3 regions of the Noviherbaspirillum sp. L7-7A genome follow, and region 3 is predicted to be linked to each of the others. Evidence: predicted binding sites of a transcription regulator. Region 3 holds the regulator's gene; each other region holds the start of a gene.
What was found. The regulator LexA, encoded in region 3, represses DNA repair genes until DNA is damaged. The targets are predictions, from matches to a motif close to ACTGTATNNNNATACAGT.
Positions count from the first base shown of each region.

Region 1 (4,933 bases), 780 kb from region 3:
CTGCGCGCAAACCGCACGATGTCATACACCGTCAGGAAATACGGCTCATAGGACATGTAGGCGATCAGCGCAAGTTCATGCTCGATCTGGCTTTGCACTTCCGCCGGCACGCCGGCCGGAAAGCGGGCATGGGCGCCGATCCAGGTTTCCTGACGCAGGTAAGTGGCTGCGGTATGGCCGGGCGGCACCAGCTCATCCGGATATTCATAACGCAATTCATCCAGCGAAAAGGTACAGCGTCGCGCCAGCCGCACGGTTTCGGCCAGCGCCTCCTCGGAATACAGATTGGCCAGCCGCAGCCGTGCGCGCAAATGCTGCTCGGCATTCTGGGCCAGCGCATAGCCGCATTCGGCGACCGGCTTACCTATGCGGATAGCGGTCAGCACATCCTGCAAAGGCTTTCTGGAACGCACATGCATGCAGACGTCGCCGGTTGCCGCCAGCGCCATGCCATATTCGGCCGCCACTGCCTGGAGCTGGGCCCGATGCACTTCATCTTTTCCCTGGTGCAGCAGTGTCAGCGCCAGCGTGGCCCGGGCGCCAAAGGTCTCGCGCATCCATTGCACCTGCCGCACCAGTGTCGCAACGTCCACGCCATAAGCCGGCGACAGCAACAGCTCGCAATCCGGCAGGCCGCGCAAATGGGCCAGCTTGTCCTGGGGCGCGGCCAGGTCATCGGGATGCAGCAGATAGTGGCCCTTTTCCACCCGCGTGCGGGCCAGCGTAATCAGTTCGCACAGATTGCCGTAACCCTCCCGATTCTTCGCCAGCGCAATTAACCGCATATCGCCCACCTGCAGCTGACTGCCGATCAACAAATGAAAATCATGCTTCTTCGCTTCCACATGGGCACGTACCACACCGGATAGCGAACATTCATCCGTCAATGCCAGGGCGCTATAGCCCAGCTGCACTGCCCGCGCCACCAGTTCCTCAGGATGGGAAGCGCCGCGCAGAAAGCTGAAGTTGGATGCGCACTGCAGTTCCGCATAGTCTGGCAAAGGCATGGCGCCAGCCTGGAGCGGCAATTCGGACTGCGCCTTGCTCATGCAAACAGCCCATGCAGAAACCAGCGCCACTCTTCCCCCATACGCTCCCGGTAGATCCAGTAGCAGGCCTGGTCTTCACCCTGCGCCATGAAATAGTCGCGCACCGCACAATTGGCGTCCCACCAGCCACTTTCTATGCGTTCCGGTGAAGTGAGCAATTTCAGTGGGGAACCATAAAATGGCCGATGATCGCGCAACAGCAAGGGCAAAGGCTTTTCCAGCAGCCAGAACGGACGCTCCACATCGGGCGGCGCAAGCGGCTTGGCCGCTGACGGGCCTGCAGGCAGCCAATGATTCCCGATCTCCGGTCGATAATCAGCAACCGGCGCTGGCATCAATACATTTTCCTTGCCAAGGCGAGCGGTCAACAGCTCAATCAAGCGGTGATAGTCCGCCGCACTGCCACCCGGCTCGGGAAACAGCGACTCGGTTGGCGGCGCCATGGCTTGCAGACGGCTTGCCACCAGCCGAAGTGCGATCACAGGCCCAGTCAGTTCCAGGCGTCCCAGCCGCTCCTTGAGCAGCCGCACCAGGTGATCTTCACGCCATGCGGCTTCAGCCAGCGTGATTTCAAGTGCGCTTGGCGCCACCGCCTGCCGGCCGCGCTCATGTTCCAGCAAAAGTACAAAGCACGACACGGCCAGTTGCCGGGCATTCAACCATCCCACCATCTGCAGTACCAGCCGACGCGCGGCGAACAATACCGCCTCTGCCTGCTCCACCCGTTCCGGCAGCTCAAGCCGGGTATCGAACTGTTGTGGCGCCTCCACCCAGTCATACAGTTCGGGCGCTTCGCCGTATGCCTTATCCAACTGTTCGATCAACGCTGCGCCACAGCGACGCTGCAAGCCCGCGCGCGGCAAACTGCGCAACTGGCCCAGGGTCGTGCAGCCAATGCCATCGAGCCAGTCGGCATGCGGCTTGGTAGCCGGCAGCAACATGGTCGGCAAGGCGTCCAGCCGGCGCACCATGCCAGGCTGGCGAACGCTACGGCGCAACCTGATCTGCGCAGCATGGGCAAACAGCAAGGCGGCCTGCGCGGTAGGCGCCATGCCGAGCCTGGCCGAGTAACCCATTTGCATCACACTGCCCCGCACCCGGCGGCATAATGCAAGACGGCCGCCAAAGGCAGCCAGGCTGGCACTGACATCCAGCACCAGGCTGGCCGCATCCACCATGGCTACTTCCGGGGTGTATTGCAAGAGGCTCAGCGCGACACCATCCAGTGCACTGCGTTCACGCTCGCCGTCACGCTGGTGCAGTTTGGCGTCCGGGGCCAGGGCAGTCACGCCCCCGCTGCGCATGCCGGTACGTATGCCCGCCTGGCGCGCACATTCGCAGAAGGCAATCACCTGGCCATGCTCGACCACCACGTTGGGCGTCAGATCCAATGCCTCAGACCAGCGCAGGCGAAATACTTCGAGTGGCAACAACGGCAAGTGCATGCCTATCCATAGACGCATGATGGGAACGGGTCGATGTGAGGGAAGGCGCGGCATCTGGCCTGAGTGCCAGGTAAACAGGCCGGTCGACTACCGGGCCGCGTCGCTTGATGATGTCAATGGCGATGCCAGCCGGCGCCGGCCGCAACGCCAGTCGCAAGGGCGCCGGCGACGCCTGTTCGGCCGCCGACAGCGGACGCAGCATCCAGAACATGGTTGTCGACCCCTGCGCCGCCAGATGCAGACGACGCAGCGCCTCGGTACGGATTTGCGGCTGCCAGAACAGCAAGGCGCCGCAACTGCCATTACGCAGTATCTGCTCCGCGCTCCAGAGCGCATCCGCGGTACTGGCAGTTTTGAGCCATAGGAATCGGTCAGCGGGCAGTCCCCAATGAGACCAGGCCGCTGCCTGCGGCAAATGCGGCGGCTGCACCATGACGATACGGCGCTGTTTGCCTATCGCACACAAGGCAGGCTTCAACAGGCGCATCTCCCCGATGCCTGCCTGCTGCAGCAATAGTTCGATCAGCGTGGAGGAAGGCCAACCGCCGTTAGGCAATTCCCGGTCCAGGCTTGCATAGCCCGTAGCGGTGACGGCGGCCTGGCATGAACCCATCTGGTTGGCCCGCCAGACGGAATGGGCAATATTCCTGTCGAGCGCAGCGCTGACTGCGGCAGCCGACATGGTGCGTAAGGTTAACCCGGACATGAGCGACTCCTGGTAATGTCATGATGCACGTACGCACAGGCGTGCTTTTACTGTACAAATATACAGTATAACTCATGTCAGTTCAGCAGCATTCATCCAGGAAACATTAATAATTTTTGTACGAAATCAAACAGAAGCACAAGAAAAGACAGTTTTGTAGTGGTATGCCAGTGTCATATGCTGGCATTCTCCTCTTCCTTTATTGGCATGGGCATGGCATCGGCAGTGATGATGGTCTGCGACACGGATTTCCCGATGCTGACCAGATAAAGCATGTCCTCCAGCGTTTGCTGACGCCTGGCGATGGCGGGAACGTTCCGCTTACCAGCTATCCTGGCTGCTTTTTCTGCCTTTTCCGTGCTGCGCGCAACAGGCGGCATAGGTTTCTCATGGCGGTTTGCTGCAGATCGACTTATCTGCAATTTTGTTGCACGATTTACTTTAGGTGCCTGCACGTTACGTCCATTATTTGCCATGAGGACAAACCGGCTGGGGCTATCCGGCAATACCGGGATGCGGAAAGTTACCGCCTGACGCCCTGGCTGAAATGACATTGCATGACTTGGCTGCCGGACCGGCAAGGGGGAAAACTCGGGTTGCAACGGTAACCTGGATGGAGAGGAACATGCAGGAGACCGCGGGCTCCTTGGCTTGCGCGCACACTTGGATGGCAGTTGTTTATCCGGTCGCAAGCCATCGACCAACCAGTCAACCGCAGCAACCCATTCGAAACTGCGCTCATTGATTAGGCCATTCTTTCTTGCTAGTTGCCAACGGTCGATGAACACATACGGCAAATCCCCTTTCATCGACGCACGCAGACAATCAAAAAGCTTGCCCTTGTCAACACCCTGAACATTCTTCTCTTCAGCAATAAAACTGGCCACAGCTGCCGTGAACAAGGCAATACAGCAAGAAATTGTTTTCATATCCTGATTCTGGTCCTGCGGCTGGCGCAGCAGCACCGGCAGGCTTTCCAGCGTCCCGGCGCTTACGCAGAAATGCAGAAGCCGGATACGATGATCAATATGTGTAGCGGCCAAACCGGCGGCGCCGGTCTTGCGCAAACTGGAAGATTTGACCGGCTTGGCCGGTGAATGCAGAAAGGAACGCTTTCTGCCACTACTGGCGAGGAAAGTGATATCGCTGGAAACATGGGCCACCTTGATATCATGCCGGCCTGTACGGGCAGCCCGTTGTTGCAGTCTTTGCACTGCCAAACGGCCTGGAGAACCCATCCGTTTCAGTCGTTCAGGGGTGAGGTTGCTTGCAGCCTGAAGCAGCGCCCTTTTGACAACTGCACGTTCGTTATCGATTTCGCCACGGGAAAAAACGCGTCTGATGATGGCATCCGACCTGGGTTGCAGATACAGGCTGACATTGGCGACCTGATAAACGCCCCGCAGCCTGTCACCATCCACCGCGCCGGTCACCAGATCCTGAAGATGGCTGCATTTGACCTCATCATCCTGAATGGAAAGAGTGACTTTTTTCTCGGTTGCAGTGGGAGTGGTATGGGTAATCATCGGCGTTCCAGTAAGCATTGAGCAACTGGCCGATGTTATTGATTGACTCGGATGAGTTACCTTGAATGCCGCTGGCCAGCCGCATGGAGCGGCTGTGTAACCCAAATGGAAAGCTGGTTCGGCTAATTCAAACCATCAGGGGACGATTGCGCAAACCGTTTTCCTGAAGCAGCGATCGCATTTCGCCGGATCGGTCGGGCAAGGATT
Region 1 covers NZ_JAHQRJ010000001.1:1,493,937-1,498,869, forward strand. Annotated here, with positions in the region: gene KTQ42_RS06720 (error-prone DNA polymerase) at 1-1,049, opposite strand, end outside; gene KTQ42_RS06725 (DNA polymerase Y family protein) at 1,046-2,440, opposite strand; gene imuA (translesion DNA synthesis-associated protein ImuA) at 2,445-3,200, opposite strand; gene KTQ42_RS06735 (hypothetical protein) at 3,374-4,726, opposite strand; gene KTQ42_RS06740 (hypothetical protein) at 4,854-4,933, opposite strand, start outside.
Region 1: imuA (translesion DNA synthesis-associated protein ImuA) is a predicted target of LexA. The motif match lies at 3,250-3,267, and genes of this name have one in related genera.

Region 2 (4,933 bases), 1.8 Mb from region 3:
ACGCACCTTGTTTTCAATTTCCAGCGCCAGTTCCGGACGCTCTTTCAGGAAATTACGCGCATTGTCCTTGCCCTGGCCGATGCGCTCGCCATTGTAGCTATACCAGGCGCCCGACTTTTCAACGATCTTCGCATCTGCGCCCAAGTCCAGGATCTCGCCTTCGCGGGAAGTGCCTTCTCCGTACAGGATGTCGAAGTGCGCTTCCTTGAACGGCGGCGCGATCTTGTTCTTCACGACCTTGACCTTGGTCTCATTGCCGATCACCTCATCGCCCGACTTGATCGAGCCGGTACGGCGAATGTCCAGTCGCACGGATGCATAGAATTTCAGCGCATTGCCACCGGTGGTGGTTTCCGGATTGCCGAACATCACGCCGATCTTCATGCGGATCTGGTTGATGAAGATCACCAGGGTGTTGGTGCGGTTGATGGAGCCGGTCAGCTTGCGCAGCGCTTGCGACATCAGGCGCGCCTGCAGGCCAGGCAGGGAATCACCCATGTCGCCTTCGATTTCGGCGCGCGGCGTCAGTGCCGCCACCGAGTCGACCACGATCAGGTCGACGCCGCCGGAACGCACCAGCGCGTCGCAGATTTCCAATGCCTGCTCGCCGGTGTCCGGTTGGGAAATCAGCAGTTCCTGCAGGTTGATGCCCAGCTTTTGCGCATACACCACGTCCAGCGCATGCTCGGCATCGATAAAGGCGCAGGTACCGCCCATTTTCTGCATCTGCGCAATGGTCTGCAGCGTCAGCGTGGTCTTGCCCGAGGATTCCGGACCGTAGATTTCCACCACCCGGCCGCGCGGCAGGCCGCCTACGCCGAGCGCAATGTCCAGGCCCAGAGAACCGGTGGAGACGGTCTGCACTTCCTCGACCACCGCGCCGTCAGCCATGCGCATGACGGAGCCCTTGCCAAACTGCTTTTCGATCTGGGCCAGCGCGGCAGCAAGTGCCTTGGATTTGTCCGAGCCGGAGATTGCTGCTTTCTTGTCGTCCATAAATTTCTTTCAGCGTGAGATCAACGATGGATAGTCTGATTCAACGAATTTATTTCACAGCCAGTACTGTACAAAAATCCAGTACTTTATGCAAGCTAAACCTGGGTTTTTTATGGACCGAGACAGTACACTAAATGTTCGCTGAAAATCTGCCGATTCATTGATAGTTGTTCGATGTTCGACAGATTTATTGCCGGGTAGATAAAAAGACAATAGACTGGCGCCAACTAGGGCGTGTCATCAATTGAGCCAGACAACAGCGGCAGCGAGATGGATAGCGCCAAGGAAGTTGCGGGCGGTTTTGTCGTAGCGGGTAGCAATGCTGCGATATTGCTTGAGCTTGTTGAAGAATTGCTCAATCAGATGCCGTGCCCGGTACAGGTGCTTGTCGTAGTCGCGCGGCTGCTTGCGGCAGCGCTTGGGCGGAATCACGACGTTTTTGCCAGCGTCGAGCAACCGATCAATGACCCGCTCCTGGGCATCGTACGCTTTGTCGGCAATGACCGTGGCCGCTGGCGTGCCGGGCAATAACGCATCTGCACCGTCCAAATCATGCGCCTGCCCCGGCGTCAGATGAAATCCGGTGGGATTGCCCAGCGCATCGACGGTGGCGTGGATTTTCGTGCTCAGCCCGCCACGGCTGCGCCCGATTGCCTGGACTTCGGCCCCCCTTTTTTCGCGCCTGCGCTGTGTTGATGCGCACGCACGATGGTCGAATCGATCATGGCGTATTCATTGTCGGCATCGGCCGCTAGCGCCTCGAATATGCGTTGCCAGACGCCGCTTTTGCTCCAGCGAGTGTGCCGGGTATGGATGACCCGGAAATCCCCAAACCGCTCCGGCAGATCGCGCCAGGGAATGCCTGCCCGGTAGCGATATAGCACCGCCTCGACAAACAGGCGATTGTCCTTGGCCGTGCGGCCCACATGTCCTTCCCGACCAGGCAGCCATTCCTTGAGCCGCTCCCACTGGTCATCCCTTAATCCATAACGTCTTCTCATCACTTCTCAGCGCTACGCGCCCCAACCATTACTTCAACGTGCTAATGACTGGGCAAATTTCCGAGAGTTCAATTGATGACACGCCCTAGAGGGGACACCGTTTTACCATGCGTATTCTGTTAGCTGAAGATGACGGCGTGCTGGCCGATGGCCTGACCCGTTCCCTGCGCCAGTCGGGCTATGCGACCGACTGCGTCAAGACCGGCCAGGAAGCCGATTCCGCACTCTCCACCCAGGATTTCGACCTGCTGATCCTCGACCTCGGCCTGCCCAAGATGAGCGGGCTGGAAGTGCTGCGCCGGCTGCGGGCGCGCAACTCGCGGCTGCCGGTGCTGATCCTTACCGCCAACGACTCCATTGACCAGCGGGTCAAGGGCCTGGACCTGGGCGCCGACGACTTCATGGCCAAGCCGTTCGCCCTGTCCGAGCTGGAAGCCCGGGTGCGGGCGCTAGTCCGGCGCGGCGTCGGCGGCGGGCCGACCGTGATCCGCCATGGGCCGCTATGCTACGACCAGGTTGGCCGCATCGCCTACATCAACGACCAGATGCTGGACCTGTCGGCGCGCGAACTGGGCTTGCTGGAAGTGCTGCTGCAGCGCACCGGCCGCCTGGTGTCCAAGGAGCAGCTGGTGGACCACATGTGCGAATGGGGCGAGGAAGTCAGCAACAATGCGATCGAGGTCTATGTGCACCGCCTGAGGAAGAAAATCGAGACGGGCGGCGTGCGCATCGCCACCGTGCGCGGGCTGGGCTATTGCCTGGAGAAGTACAGCGAATCGGCGCAACCGCCTGCCTCCGCCAGTTGACAGGCATGAAACCGGCGCCGCCGCCCGCCTCCGCCACGGCAGGGTTCGACCAGGCGGAAGAAACCATGCAGCGCTCGCTGTTTGGGGAAATCCTGGACTGGATGCTGGTGCCGCTGCTGCTGCTGTGGCCCATCAGCATCGCAATTACCTATGTGGTGGCCAAGAACATCGCCAACCAGCCATTCGACCGCGCGCTGGACGACCGGGTGACGGTGCTGGCGCAGCAGGTCAAGGAAATCAAGGGCCAGCTGACGGTGCCGCTGCCGGCGGCAGCGCGCGACCTGCTGCGGGCCGATGACGTCGACAACGTCTATTACCAGGTGCGTTCGCCGGACGGCGCGGTCATCGATGGCGACTTCGAGCTGCCGGCGCCGAAGGAAGAGGAAGACGTGTCGCCGTGGTCGGTCCAGCTGCGGTATGCCAGCCTGCGCAATACCGACATCCGCATTGCCTATGTCTATGTGACCCTACCGCCGAGCGCGCCCGATGCCGAACGCCGGCTGGCGCTGGTGCAGGTCGGCGAAACCCTGGACAAGCGCGCCGAACTGGCCAACCAGATCATCAAGGGCGTGATCCTGCCGGAATTCATCATCCTGCCGATTGCGCTGGCGCTGGTGTGGTTTGCATTGTCGCGCGGCCTGAAGCCGCTGGCCGAGCTGCAGCAGCACATCCGCGCCCGCCGCACCGATGACCTCTCCCCCATCGATTCAAGCCATGTGCCGGAAGAGATCACGCCGCTGGTCGGCTCGCTCAACTACATGCTGGAGCAGCTGTCGCAGAGCCTGCAGATGCAGAAGCGCTTCATCGCCGATGCGGCGCACCAGATGAAGACGCCCCTGGCCGGCATGCGCATGCAGTCCGAGCTGGCGCTGCGCCAGACCAGCGCCGAAGAGATACACCGCTCGCTGGAGCAGCTGGCCAAGAGCTCGGAGTCGGCCACCCGCCTGGTCAACCAGCTGCTGGCGCTGGCGCGGGCCGAGAACCAGTCGCCGCAGGCCTATCCCTTCATGCCGATCGAGCTTTCCGAACTGGCGCGCAACGTGGTGCACGACTGGGTGCAGCTGTCCTTCTCGCGCCGCATCGACCTGGGCTTCGAGCAGCCCGGCTATCCGATCATGGTCAGCGGCAATCCGACTATGCTGCGCGAACTGCTGGGCAACCTGATCGACAATGCGCTGCACTACACGCCGGCCGGCGGCGCCGTCACGGTGCGGGTGCGCGCCGACCGCGAACGAAGCCTGGCGATCATGGAAGTGGAAGATACCGGCCCCGGCATTGCGCCGTCGGAACGGGGCCATGTGTTCGAGCGCTTCTACCGGATACTGGGCAGCCATACCCAGGGCAGCGGCCTGGGCCTGGCCATCGTGCGCGAGATCGCGCAGCAGCACGGCGCCGAAGTCGAGATCTATAACAACCCGCACAGCAATGACAAGGCGCATCCCGGCTCGCTGTTCCGGGTGTCGCTGGCATTGCAGGAAAAACCGGCTGCGGCCGAGGAGCCCGTTTCCCATGGCGCATAGAGATGCCAACCGCCGCGCCGCCTACTGGCGCCATGTCCGCCGCCTGACCGGCATGCTGCTGGCCTTGTGGCTGGGCGTGACCTTCACCGTGATTTTCTTTGCCCGCGAACTGGCCGGCCTGACCCTGTTCGGCTGGTCGGTGTCGTTCTACCTGGCAGCCCAGGGGGCCATCCTGATCTACCTGGCCATTGTCGGCTTCTATGCGCTGCGCATGCGCCGGCTCGATGCGCGCTTCGGCGAGGACAGCCATGGCGGATAAGCCACGCAGCTACGCCCGCCAGCTCAGCCGCTACTACCTGCTCTATACCGTCGGCTTCATCCTGTTCCTGCTGGCCCTGGCCCTGCTTGAGAAGGAGGGCTTTCCGCGCACCTGGATCGGCTACCTGTTCATCTTCTCCACCATCGTGCTGTATGCCGGCATCGGCGTGATCAGCCGCACCTCCGACGTCTCGGAGTACTACGTCGCCGGCCGCCGCGTGCCGGCGGTCTTCAACGGCATGGCCACCGCCGCCGACTGGATCTCGGCGGCCAGCTTCATCAGCCTGGCGGGCGGCCTCTACCTGCAGGGCTTCGACGGCCTGGCCTACATCATGGGCTGGACCGGCGGCTA
Region 2 covers NZ_JAHQRJ010000001.1:2,502,602-2,507,534, forward strand. Annotated here, with positions in the region: gene recA (recombinase RecA) at 1-996, opposite strand, end outside; one part of gene KTQ42_RS11325 (IS5 family transposase) at 1,237-1,673, opposite strand; one part of gene KTQ42_RS11325 (IS5 family transposase) at 1,673-1,997, opposite strand; gene KTQ42_RS11330 (response regulator transcription factor) at 2,105-2,803, shown strand; gene KTQ42_RS11335 (sensor histidine kinase) at 2,809-4,323, shown strand; gene KTQ42_RS11340 (DUF4212 domain-containing protein) at 4,313-4,582, shown strand; gene KTQ42_RS11345 (sodium:solute symporter family protein) at 4,572-4,933, shown strand, end outside.
Region 2: recA (recombinase RecA) is a predicted target of LexA. The motif match lies at 1,062-1,079, and genes of this name have one in related genera.

Region 3 (4,933 bases):
CACGCTTTCTTCGACCTGTGCCGCCAGTTCGCGGGTGGGTGTCAGGATCAATGCGCGGATCGGGCGCGCGGCGGAGGCAGGCTGCGAGCCCGCGCTGGAAAGCCGGTGCAGTATCGGCAGGGTAAAGCCGGCGGTCTTGCCGGTGCCGGTCTGAGCGCCAGCCAGCAGGTCGCCGCCGGCGAGGACGGCGGGAATCGCCTGCTTCTGGATCGGGGTGGGGCTGTTGTAGCCCTGTTCTGTAACGGCGCGAACAATTGCTTCGGACAAGCCGAGTTCTTTAAATGACATAAAGCTCTATTGGATGGATCGGCCCGCCATGAGCGCCAGCAGCCGGCAGACGGATCGGGAAGTAGGGGTCGGAGTCGACAGCGGCAGCATACTGGCAGTGTGCCGCGCGCCGCAGTATAACAGGCGCGCCGGAGTGGCGCGCCAAAACGGTGAATTGGCGTGGTGGATCAGCGGGAGAATGGCGACAGGTGCGCGACCATCTGGGCAAAAATCTTCGGGTTGCCGGCGATGATATCGCCCTTGTACAGATAGTCGGATTCGCCGGCGAAGGTGCCGACGATGCCGCCCGCTTCGGTAATGAGCAGCGAGCCAGCGGCGGCATCCCAGGGCTTCAGGTTCTTTTCAAAGAAGCCGTCGAGGCGACCGCAGGCGACATAGGCCAGGTCCAGCGCTGCCGCGCCGGGGCGGCGCAGTCCGGCGGTTTTCTGGGTCATGATCTTGAACATCTTCAGATATTCATCCAGCGCGTCCATGTTGGAAAACGGGAAACCGGTGCCGACCAGGGCGTCGGCCAGCCTGTCGCGGCGGGTCACGCGGATACGCTTTTCATTCAGGTAGGCGCCAGCGCCCTTGGATGCGGTGAACAGGTCGTTGCGGCTCGGGTCATATACCACTGCCTGCGTGATCTGGCCGCGCTGCTGCAGCGCAATCGATACGCAGTACTGGGGAAAGCCATGGATGAAGTTGGTGGTGCCGTCGAGCGGATCGATGATCCATACGTTTTCATTCTCGTCATGCAGGTTGGCCGATGCGCCGGATTCCTCCGCCAGGATCGCATGATCCGGGTAGGCGCTACGCAGTACCTCGATGATTGCCTGTTCGGCGGCCTGGTCGACTTCGGTGACGAAGTCGTTGTGGTTTTTCTCCGTGACCTGCAGTCGGTCGAGGTCGAAGGAAGCGCGGTTGATGATGGCGGACGCGCGGCGGGCGGCTTTGACCGCCGTATTGATCATGGGATGCATAGTGGTTCCGTTAAAATGGCGCATGCCTCGTGAGGCAATGGACCGCATGGAAAGAATATTAATGAGCGATGCGGTCCGGTTGGCTCGGTTCCTGCAGCTTGCCAGCCCGTCCGCGAAATTCCCGCTATTTTAAATGAAGCCTTGAAAACCAGTATGTCTCTTTTCCACCGCGTTCGCTTTGTGCTGGTCGAAACCAGTCGTCCGGGCAATATCGGCGCCGCCGCCCGCGCCATGAAAACCATGGGCTTCTCCGAACTCGTGCTGGTGCGCCCGCGGCGCGACGATGCGCTGCAGGAAGAGGAAGCGGTGGCATTCGCCAGCGGCGCCCAGGATATTCTGGCCGGCGCGCGGATCGTCGAGACGGTCGATGAGGCACTGGCCGGCTGCAACTTCGCTGCCGCGGTCAGCGCCCGCTTGCGGGAATACTCGCCGCCCGTGCTGACGCCGCGCGGCATGGCTGCCCATCTGACGGCGGACGAAGGCCTGAAGGCAGCGGTATTGTTTGGCAATGAGCGCTTCGGGCTGCCCAACGAGGTGGTGCAGCGCTGCAATGTGCTGATCAACATCCCGGCCAATCCCGACTACTCGTCGCTCAATCTGGCGCAGGCGGTGCAGGTGCTTGCCTATGAGTGCCGGCTCGCTTCGCTCGGCGATGCATTGCCGGAGGCGGGTGTGGGATTTCGCGGCGAGGCGGCGGACAGGGTCCAGATCGACGGCATGTATGCGCATCTGGAAGAAGCCCTCGTTCATCTCGGCTTTTTGAACCCCGCCAGTCCCAAGAAGCTGATGCCGCGCATCAAGCGCATGTTCGCCCGTAGCGGTCTTGAAACAGAAGAGGTCAACATCCTGCGCGGCATCGCCCGCCAGATATTGCAGGCGGAGCCGGGAAGAAGAGGGCAGGGACGGAATGCGGCAGCGGCTGCGCAGCAGGGCGAAGCGCCTTTGAATGAAGGCAAGGGACGACACAATGGTCAAGCGGATTAAATGGTGTCTTGCCGCACAGGCTGCCGGGGCCGTGGGCCCGCTGCAAGGCCTGCCAAAGGCAAGCAGCCGAGGCGTCCTGCTCCTTAACTTGCCAGGCAATGCAAGCCGCAACCGCAATCGCGATCCAAGCCTGCCGGCAAGCCGGCATTAAGTACTGAAGGCCATGTCAAACATGCAGATTCTGGCCGCTGGTGCCACGTGCAGGTCGGATTTCGGGTGGTCGATATGACAGTAAGTGCTGCGATAACCGGTAAGGCAGCAACCGGAAGTGCAATGACAGGGGTCAGGCTTGGCTAGCAGGAAGCTAGTGCCGGCCCCTGATGCCTGTCCTAGCTCCAGGCGCGCAGCAAACCCACCGCAAGGCCTTCCAGCGCAAATTCTTCGCGTCCCGGGTGTACCCGTATGGTTTCAAAGTCCGGGTTTTCGGGAAGAAGTTCGATCACGGACCCGGACTTCTTGTAGCGCTTTACGGTGACATCATCTCCCAGACGGGCGACGACGATCTCGCCGTTCTTGGCGCTGTCCGCCTTCTTCACCGCCAGCAGGTCGCCGTCCATGATGCCGGCGTCGCGCATCGACATGCCGCGTACCTTCAGCAGATAGTCGGGGCGGCTGCGGAACAGCGACGGGTCGACGCTATAGGTCGCATCGATATGTTCCTGCGCGAGGATGGGCGAACCGGCAGCCACCCGGCCGACCAGGGGCAGGCTCAGGTGCATGACTGCCGGATGTGATGCCGGCGCCATGCCACGCAAGCCGGCTCTGTCGTGCGAGGCGTCTACCAGCCGGATGCCGCGCGACGTGCCAGGCGATATTTCAATGGCGCCCTTGCGGGCCAGCGCCTGCAGATGTTCTTCGGCGGCATTCGCGGAACGAAAACCCAGTATCTGGGCGATTTCAGCACGGGTGGGAGGAAAGCCGGTGTTTTCGATGGCATCCTGGATCAGTTTGAGTATCTGTTCCTGGCGGGCGGTAAGTTTGATCATGGGAACACCTGGATTGTAAGAAGCGGGGTGCCGAAATTGTAAAGCTGTTTGGAATGACAGCCTGTATTTTTATACAGTGGCTGTATAAAAGCAAGCGTATAACCCGCGAATTAGCTGCATTTAACGGAATATATTAGGGAAATCTTGCCGGAGCAGTTAAACGGCTTGAGTCGGATCGGGCTTTCTAGTATGATCGCGGGTTTTCCTCTTCCCACACTCGTCTTGACGCCGGGGTGGGCGATTCTTCAATCAGTCCAAAAGGAGTTTTCATGCGTCATTATGAAATCGTATTTATCGTTCACCCGGACCAGAGCGAGCAGGTTCCGGCGATGATCGAGCGTTACAAGGGCATCGTTACCACCCGCGGCGGTATCGTTCACCGCGTTGAAGACTGGGGCCGTCGCCAGATGGCTTACATGATCCAGAAGCTTGCCAAGGCACACTATGTTTGCCTGAACATCGAATGCGACAGCGAGACGCTTGCCGAAATCGAAACCGGCTTCAAGTTCAACGACGCTGTCCTGCGTCACCTGACCGTCAAGATGAAGCGCGCTGAAACCAGCCCGTCGCCGATGATGAAGGCAGTGCAGAAGGAAGACGCCGCCAAGAGCCACCGCGCTGAAGCCAGCGCTGCCTAAGGCGAGGGATATTCCCGGAGCGTGAACCAGTTTCAGTTTGTTGCAACAATTGCCGAGCGCGAGGTTCTGCGCTACACCCCGGCAGGCATCCCGATCGTCTCCGCCCGTTTGCTGCATGTATCGCAGCAGACCGAGGCGAAAATAGACAGACGGGTGGAATTTGAAATCGCCGCGGTTGCCGCTGGCGAGATTTCAGGAAGATTCCACAATGCCGACCTGGGCGGAACCTACCGGTTTTCCGGCTTCCTCTCTCGCAAGAGTCGCAACAGTAAAAGCCTCGTGTTTCATGTCAGCGATTTCGAGGCAGTCAACCAACATAGTGATATAGATACAGGAGCCTAAAATGGCATTCGGTAAAAAATTCGACAAGAGCAAGCTCAAGGAAAAGCGCAAGCAGCAGAACCCCCTGTTCAAGCGCAAGAAGTTCTGCCGCTTCACCGCCGCCAAGGTCGAGCAGGTGGACTACAAGGACGTCGACACCCTGAAGGACTTCGTCCAGGAAAACGGCAAGATCATGCCGGCACGCCTGACCGGCACCCGTGCCCACTACCAGCGTCAGGTCGACACCGCAATCAAGCGCGCACGCTATCTCGCGCTGCTGCCGTACACCGATCTGCACAACGCGTAATCGACGACTGGAATAGGAGAAAAACATGCAAGTCATTCTGTTGGATAAAGTCGTCAATCTGGGCAATCTGGGCGACGTCGTTCGCGTCAAGGACGGTTACGCACGTAACTTCCTGATCCCTAACCGCATGGCACGCCGTGCAACCCAGGCCGCCGTGGCTGAATTCGAAGTCAAGCGCGCTGACCTGGAAAAGGCCGCCGCCGAGAAGCTGGCAGCTGCCCAGGCGCAAGGCGACAAGATGAACGGCCTGACCGTTCAGATTTCGCAAAAAGCGGGTGTTGACGGCCGTCTGTTCGGTTCCGTCACCAACGCAGACGTTGCCGAAGCGCTGAGCAAGCAGGGCTTTGCCGTTGAAAAGGCGCAGGTTCGCATGCCCCAAGGTCCGATCAAGACCACCGGCGAGCATCCTGTCACCGTTTCGCTGCACACCGACGTGGCGGTTGAACT
Region 3 covers NZ_JAHQRJ010000001.1:714,775-719,707, forward strand. Annotated here, with positions in the region: gene KTQ42_RS03220 (DEAD/DEAH box helicase) at 1-288, opposite strand, end outside; gene KTQ42_RS03225 (inositol monophosphatase family protein) at 456-1,250, opposite strand; gene KTQ42_RS03230 (RNA methyltransferase) at 1,404-2,234, shown strand; gene lexA (transcriptional repressor LexA) at 2,564-3,220, opposite strand; gene rpsF (30S ribosomal protein S6) at 3,490-3,858, shown strand; gene priB (primosomal replication protein N) at 3,880-4,200, shown strand; gene rpsR (30S ribosomal protein S18) at 4,202-4,486, shown strand; gene rplI (50S ribosomal protein L9) at 4,512-4,933, shown strand, end outside.